DNA from 2 places in the Bacillus yunxiaonensis genome. Region 2 is predicted to be linked to the other one. Evidence: a T-box and tRNA genes for the amino acid it is inferred to sense, from the RefSeq annotation. Region 2 holds a T-box; the other holds one or more tRNA genes.
The links. The T-box of region 2 lies ahead of trpS (tryptophan--tRNA ligase). A T-box ahead of a tRNA ligase gene usually reads a tRNA of that ligase, here a tRNA-Trp.
Positions count from the first base shown of each region.

Region 1: it has a tRNA-Trp gene. The T-box ahead of trpS (tryptophan--tRNA ligase) is inferred to sense a tRNA for this amino acid. The anticodon was not compared.

Region 1 covers NZ_JBAWSV010000006.1:10-3,483, reverse strand. Annotated here, with positions in the region: gene WAX78_RS17370 (CBS domain-containing protein) at 417-836, opposite strand; tRNA gene WAX78_RS17365 (tRNA-Glu) at 1,494-1,565, opposite strand; tRNA gene WAX78_RS17360 (tRNA-Asn) at 1,567-1,641, opposite strand; tRNA gene WAX78_RS17355 (tRNA-Ile) at 1,645-1,721, opposite strand; tRNA gene WAX78_RS17350 (tRNA-Trp) at 1,732-1,802, opposite strand; tRNA gene WAX78_RS17345 (tRNA-Thr) at 1,806-1,881, opposite strand; tRNA gene WAX78_RS17340 (tRNA-Phe) at 1,903-1,978, opposite strand; tRNA gene WAX78_RS17335 (tRNA-Asp) at 1,991-2,066, opposite strand; tRNA gene WAX78_RS17330 (tRNA-Met) at 2,069-2,145, opposite strand; tRNA gene WAX78_RS17325 (tRNA-Ser) at 2,174-2,266, opposite strand; tRNA gene WAX78_RS17320 (tRNA-Ala) at 2,285-2,360, opposite strand; tRNA gene WAX78_RS17315 (tRNA-Pro) at 2,375-2,448, opposite strand; tRNA gene WAX78_RS17310 (tRNA-Arg) at 2,458-2,531, opposite strand; tRNA gene WAX78_RS17305 (tRNA-Leu) at 2,535-2,623, opposite strand; tRNA gene WAX78_RS17300 (tRNA-Gly) at 2,638-2,712, opposite strand; tRNA gene WAX78_RS17295 (tRNA-Leu) at 2,749-2,829, opposite strand; tRNA gene WAX78_RS17290 (tRNA-Lys) at 2,847-2,922, opposite strand; tRNA gene WAX78_RS17285 (tRNA-Gln) at 2,928-3,002, opposite strand; tRNA gene WAX78_RS17280 (tRNA-Tyr) at 3,008-3,091, opposite strand; tRNA gene WAX78_RS17275 (tRNA-Val) at 3,108-3,183, opposite strand; rRNA gene rrf (5S ribosomal RNA) at 3,188-3,303, opposite strand; partial or broken rRNA gene WAX78_RS17265 (23S ribosomal RNA) at 3,397-3,474, opposite strand, start outside.
Region 2 covers NZ_JBAWSV010000007.1:32,002-35,475, forward strand. Annotated here, with positions in the region: gene WAX78_RS18750 (DUF3899 domain-containing protein) at 507-884, shown strand; T-box leader at 940-1,156, shown strand; gene trpS (tryptophan--tRNA ligase) at 1,285-2,274, shown strand; gene WAX78_RS18760 (hypothetical protein) at 2,671-2,829, shown strand; gene WAX78_RS18765 (YjbA family protein) at 3,035-3,474, opposite strand, start outside.

The DNA of each region.
Region 1 (3,474 bases), on a different contig from region 2:
TTACTGCCCACGGATTATGAATTAAACCAATCGATTATATTTTGGAAGTTTATCCCTACCCTAATTTGCTTTCTACTAAATTTTAAGATGAAAGTATTACTACTCGCAAATAGTGAGATAAAATGAAACTTCCAACAGTGAGTTTTTTCATCCCTCACTGTTGGAAAGCTCTCACCAATAGAACGTTTACTGACAGTTATCCCACCTATCTTCTTTAGAAAAGCGGAAGCGGAAGCGGATCGCTCAGAATCGCAGGACGCCTGCACCCAACACAGAGAGGCGCTTTTTGCCTCGTCCGAGGGGCCAAACGACCGAAAATTCTAGCCGCTAGAGCTGGACAATGCTTTTCCCTCAATCTTAAGGTGAGGTTCTTGTTGGCCACGAATAGCGGGATAAAAAACAGCATAAAATATTCTTTACTTTATATCCTCTGATATTTCACTTAAGGCAACACCCGCTTGATCATCTGCATATTTAGTTGTCGCTAAATCCCCAAGTGATAACATTCCAACAATTTGTCCATGTTCAATTACCGGCAATCTTCTGATTTGGTAACGTGCCATTAACTCTGACGCTTTTTCAACAGCGTCATCAGGAGACACTGAAATAATTTGTGTTGTCATAACATTTGTAATTTGATTAGAACCTGGGTGCTTTTCTGCAATTCCTCTCACAACTAAATCACGGTCTGTTACAAGACCAATAACGTGATTATTCTCTACAACAGGAATCATCCCTATATCTTCTTCTTTCATTTTCACAGCTGCTTCATACACATTATCTAGCGGCGTACAATGTACAATATTTGTGCTCATCAATTCTCTAACAGTTGTCATAAATATATACCCTCCTTTACACACTTTAGCCTTTCCAATTCTCCTTATTTAAATTCGCAGTTCCTAGAAAGATGAATGCAATACGATACGCTCATCTCTGTAAAAACAAAGGATTTTTCTCTTTAACAACCTCGGACAATTGTCTAAATAGCGCCAGCTAAGGACAATTAGACTTTTAGTCACTAGTCATAGAACTATAAATTAAGTTGGGTATTCTAAAATATGACGATCCATCTAAGATCATTAGAATTGAGAAGAGAAAATATTGATTTTATTCATCAGTGCAGCTAAAATAGTCAATCGATAAAATATAATGTATAATGTTCTTTCCTAATTACACAAAATAATACAAAATCCTTTATTATTCACAATAAAAAATGAAATATTTCATAATATGTTAAAAATAAAGTGACACTCTCATCAATAGGGTTTTCTTCATCCCTCACTAATCGAGCTCTTATGGGCAGTTATCACCCAGCTATCTTCTTTGACTCCTATGAGCTTTAAGGTAGATTTAGAAATAATAGGATAAACATGTTTGTAAGGAGATTATTGATCAAGGAAGTAATTATGGTTTGATAAAACAAAGATATAGAAGATATAGTATCTATTTTCTTCAAAAAAAAAGAGTCAGCATATTGCTGACTCTTTTTTTAGTGACCCGTACGGGATTCGAACCCGTGTTACCGCCGTGAAAGGGCGGTGTCTTAACCACTTGACCAACGGGCCATGGCTCCGCAGGTAGGACTCGAACCTACGACCGATCGGTTAACAGCCGATAGCTCTACCACTGAGCTACTGCGGAATATGGTGGGCCTAAATGGACTCGAACCATCGACCTCACGCTTATCAGGCGTGCGCTCTAACCAGCTGAGCTATAGGCCCATATTTCTTACAGGGGCAGTAGGAATCGAACCCACACCGGAGGTTTTGGAGACCTCTGTTCTACCTTTAAACTATGCCCCTAAGTGGTGCCGGCTAGAGGACTTGAACCCCCAACCTACTGATTACAAGTCAGTTGCTCTACCAATTGAGCTAAGCCGGCTAGTTTACAAAAAAAAAAAAATGGTGGCTCGGGACGGAATCGAACCGCCGACACGAGGATTTTCAGTCCTCTGCTCTACCGACTGAGCTACCGAGCCTTTATGTAAAAATGGCGGTCCCGACCGGGGTCGAACCGGCGATCTCCTGCGTGACAGGCAGGCATGTTAACCACTACACCACGGGACCATTGGTTGCGGGGACAGGATTTGAACCTGCGACCTTCGGGTTATGAGCCCGACGAGCTACCAGACTGCTCCACCCCGCGATGATATAATATTCTTTTAAATAAAAAATGGAGGAGGTAGAGGGATTCGAACCCCCGCGCGACTCTCGCCGCCTGTCGGTTTTCAAGACCGATCCCTTCAGCCGAACTTGGGTATACCTCCGTATATATGAAGCTTTAATGGTGGAGCCTAGCGGGATCGAACCGCTGACCTCCTGCGTGCAAGGCAGGCGCTCTCCCAGCTGAGCTAAGGCCCCATTTTTTAAAACTATCGGGAAGACAGGATTCGAACCTGCGACCCCCTGGTCCCAAACCAGGTGCTCTACCAAGCTGAGCCACTTCCCGTTAATAAAGCGCGCCCGAGAGGACTCGAACCCCTAACCTTTTGATCCGTAGTCAAACGCTCTATCCAATTGAGCTACGGGCGCATATGGTGCCGAGGGCGGGGGTCGAACCCGCACGGTGGTCACCCACCGCAGGATTTTAAGTCCTGTGCGTCTGCCTGTTCCGCCACCCCGGCGTCATATTGAAAATTGGAGCGGAAGACGGGATTCGAACCCGCGACCCCAACCTTGGCAAGGTTGTATTCTACCACTGAACTACTTCCGCAAAACATATATGACTGATTGCTTATTTAATTAAAAGTGCGGGTGAAGGGAGTCGAACCCCCACGCCAAAGGCGCCAGATCCTAAGTCTGGTGCGTCTGCCAATTCCGCCACACCCGCATATTATATTTTAAAAATGGTGAGCCATGAAGGACTCGAACCTTCGACCCTCTGATTAAAAGTCAGATGCTCTACCAACTGAGCTAATGGCTCTTAAATGGCTGGGCTAGCTGGATTCGAACCAGCGCATGACGGAGTCAAAGTCCGTTGCCTTACCGCTTGGCTATAGCCCATCAAATGGTGGAGGGGGGCAGATTCGAACTGCCGAACCCGAAGGAGCGGATTTACAGTCCGCCGCGTTTAGCCACTTCGCTACCCCTCCGACATTTAAATATATATGGTGGAGGATGACGGGATCGAACCGCCGACCCCCTGCTTGTAAGGCAGGTGCTCTCCCAGCTGAGCTAATCCTCCATTTGCCTGGCAACGTCCTACTCTCACAGGGACAAAGTCCCAACTACCATCGGCGCTAGAGAGCTTAACTTCCGTGTTCGGTATGGGAACGGGTGTGACCTCTCTGCCATCATTACCAGACTTTTATTATTATACACATTCTTTTCAGAATGTCAACAGGAATTTCAAAAAAATATATTCCTTCAAAACTAGATAACATTTGCTTCATATTATATGGTTAAGTCCTCGATCTATTAGTATTCGTCAGCTCCACATGTCACCATGCTTCCACCTCGAACCTATCAACCTGAT
Region 2 (3,474 bases):
CATTCAGAATATTATACCGAAAAATACATCCCTTGTCGGAATTTTATGTACTTCTGTTAAATTAAACCCTCGCTTCCCATTGTTATTACTTGCCGCCTTCGCTTGCTTATTCTCTTTTTGTCTGCAAGCTCCTAGCATGCTAACTATTCATGCCAATGCAAGTAATAATAGCAGCTTCTTCTTCAAGTTGTATTACCTCCCCTACGTGCACCCCCTACGCCCTCACTATGTGAAAATATAGAATTGAAAGAATAATCTCCAAGTTTCTACAATTTTCATTATACATATATTAGGCCAATTGTGAATATAGTTTTTTATTTTTTTGTTAAAATTTTTAAATTAAAATGTATTTTTAGTATCTTTTGTAAAGAAAGAAATTAACATTGCAGTGGCCTAATTGCAACAAAATACGCAATTATGTATATTTTTCTAAAAATTCTTTATAGTACTCATTATAACTTTTATAGTATAATAATTCTAGTAATTTTTTTGTGGAGGTGCAGCATTTGAATACGCTTTTTTCACGCATTAGTATACTAACAGGCATCACAATTACGGTTTCTTGTGTATGGGCTTTTGTTCTTTCTACTTCCTTTTTGTTGAATTTTGTCAATATTATGTTTTATATCGCTTTACTCTTTATTATTATCGGAGGATTTTTATTTCTATTTCAGCGTGGTTTTTTCAATGTAACAATGTATGCTTTTAAAAAACTAGGTCGATCAAATAAAAAAATTGAATCTTTAGTTGAAGATGAAGAAAAGCGCGATCCGAAAGAAATATTGTACCGCACATATTCTTTTGCATGGACATATCCTATCGTTATTACTGCTATCATATTAGGAGCACTATCAACAATCCTTACCTTCACTGTTCTTATATAATTTGCAAACCACTCATTGTGTGTTATAATAGTGCAAAAACATTTTACAAATTTATATGCATGCGATGAGAAAGAAGAGTACATATTGAGGCAATTTCAGAGAGCTTGTGGTCGGTGAAAACAAGTAATTGTACAGTATGGAATGGGCTTTTGAGCACCAAACCGAAACGCTTTAGGAGTAGGCTTTGGCGTTACATCCAACGTTACAATGGATAAAGAGATTTTGCTTTAGCAAAATAATTAGGGTGGTACCGCGGTCCATTCGTCCCTATTTTTAGGGATGAATGGGCTTTTTTGTATTATAAAAGCGGAAGCGGCTTGTTCAAAATTACAAGGCGCTAGAACTCTAAGCCAAAATATCAAAAATGAAAACTATACAACTTTTTAAGGAGGAAATACATATGTCAGTTATTTTTTCAGGCATTCAGCCAAGCGGAACAATTACACTTGGTAACTATTTAGGAGCAATGAAGCAGTTTACAGAACTGCAAAATGAGCATGATTGCTACTTCTGTATTGTTAACCAACATGCGATTACTGTACCGCAAGACCCAGTACAGCTTCGCAAAAATATTCGCAGCCTAGCAGCACTATACGTAGCATGTGGCATCGATCCAGAGAAAGCTACATTATTTGTACAATCAGAAGTTCCAGCACACGGTCAGCTTGGATGGATTATGCAATGTACTGCGTACGTAGGCGAATTAGAACGTATGACACAATATAAAGATAAGTCACAAGGAAGAGAATCTGTTCCGGCTGCTTTATTAACATACCCACCATTAATGGCAGCAGACATTTTACTATACAATACAGAGATTGTTCCAGTTGGAGATGACCAAAAACAACATATCGAGTTAACACGTGATTTAGCAGAACGTTTTAACAATCGTTATCGCGAAGTATTTACGATTCCGGAAATTCGCATTCCAAAAGTAGGTGCACGCGTTATGTCATTAACAGAACCTACGAAAAAAATGAGCAAATCAGATCCAAATCCAAAGTCAATGATCAGTATGCTTGATGATCCTAAAACAATCGAAAAGAAAATTAAAAGTGCCGTAACAGACTCTGACGGTATCGTAAAATTCGATAAAGAAAACAAACCTGGTATTTCTAACTTATTAACAATCTACTCTTCATTCTCAGGGAAAACAATTGAAGAACTAGAAGCTCAATATGATGGAAAAGGATACGGCGACTTTAAAGGTGACTTAGCACAAGTTGTTGTTGAAGCAATCCGTCCAATTCAAGATAAATATAATGAACTTATTAACTCTGCCGAATTAGATGAAATCCTTGATAAAGGTGCTGAAAAAGCAAACCGCGTCGCAATGAAACAACTTCGTAAAGTCGAAAATGCAATGGGATTAAGCCGCAAACGTCGATAAGCGGATAAAGTGAAACTTCCATCAGTGGGGCTTTTCTTCATCCCCCACTGATGGAAAGCACTCACCAATCGGGCGCATGCCAGCAGTTATCCCCACCTATCTTCTGTAGAAAAGCGGAAGCGGCTCGCCCAGAATCGCAGGACGCCCACGCCCAAGGCAGAGAGGCGCTTTTTGCCTCGTCCGAGGGAGCGAAACGACCGGAGATTCTAGCCGCTAGAGCTGGGCAACGATTTTCTCTGAATCTTGAGGTGTTGGTCTTACTGCCCGCGAATAGCGGGATAAAAAAGAATCTGCTGCAAAGACATGGTTGCAACCTCCTCTTTTTTCGTTCATGTATCTCTTATATGCATACTTCTACTTGTATGGGACACAGCTAAACTGAAAGGAGTGACAACCATGGACCGTCGCAGAACACAAAAAGCAGAACCTGTCCTTGCACCTGGCATGGACGATGGACAAGAACTAGAACGAAGCGCTGCCCCTGAAGAAATTGAACGCGGAGAATATACAAAAGTCGTGAAACTATCTTACGACGAAGTAGACGCAGCAGAATAAGAAAACAGCGGTGACCAAAAAGAGCTCTTTTTGAATATGAGCTCTTTTTTCTTATGTTGTTTATCATCGAACGTCCTTTATTTTTTGTTCAAGCACCGATATATTTTGCCGCATGTATAAAAGAAAATGCCAAATACTGATGTACACCCTAATAGTTAGACCAAAAATCTAACTATTGAGGTGCAGTACAATACTTGGCAACCTTCTAATTTACCTTTTGCTCGTTTTCCATTTCCCACAACTTTTCAAAGAACGGTTGTCCTCTCACAAGTCGTTCACAAAGCTGTTCATGTTTATCTGACCAGCCATACTTTGCTTCTTCATATAAACGGTTCCACACTTCTTCAAATGGCAAGTGCTGCACAGATGGATATGCTGCTGGATCCCATTCTGTATACCAATAGCGAATCTCCGCTGGGTTTTTCGTTGTATGTAGTTGATCTAGCGCCATAAAGAGCAGTTGTTTTAATTGTCTTTCTTTCCGCGTTAGCCCATTCATCATATGCGGGGAAGGTGATAAAATATGATGCTCCTTTTGCGATCCTTCCACTTCAAAATCATATGTTTCTGCCTGTACGTTTTCTACCATTTCATACACCATTTGCTCTTGTCTTGGAATCAGTCGGCTTTTGCGTATCGGAATAT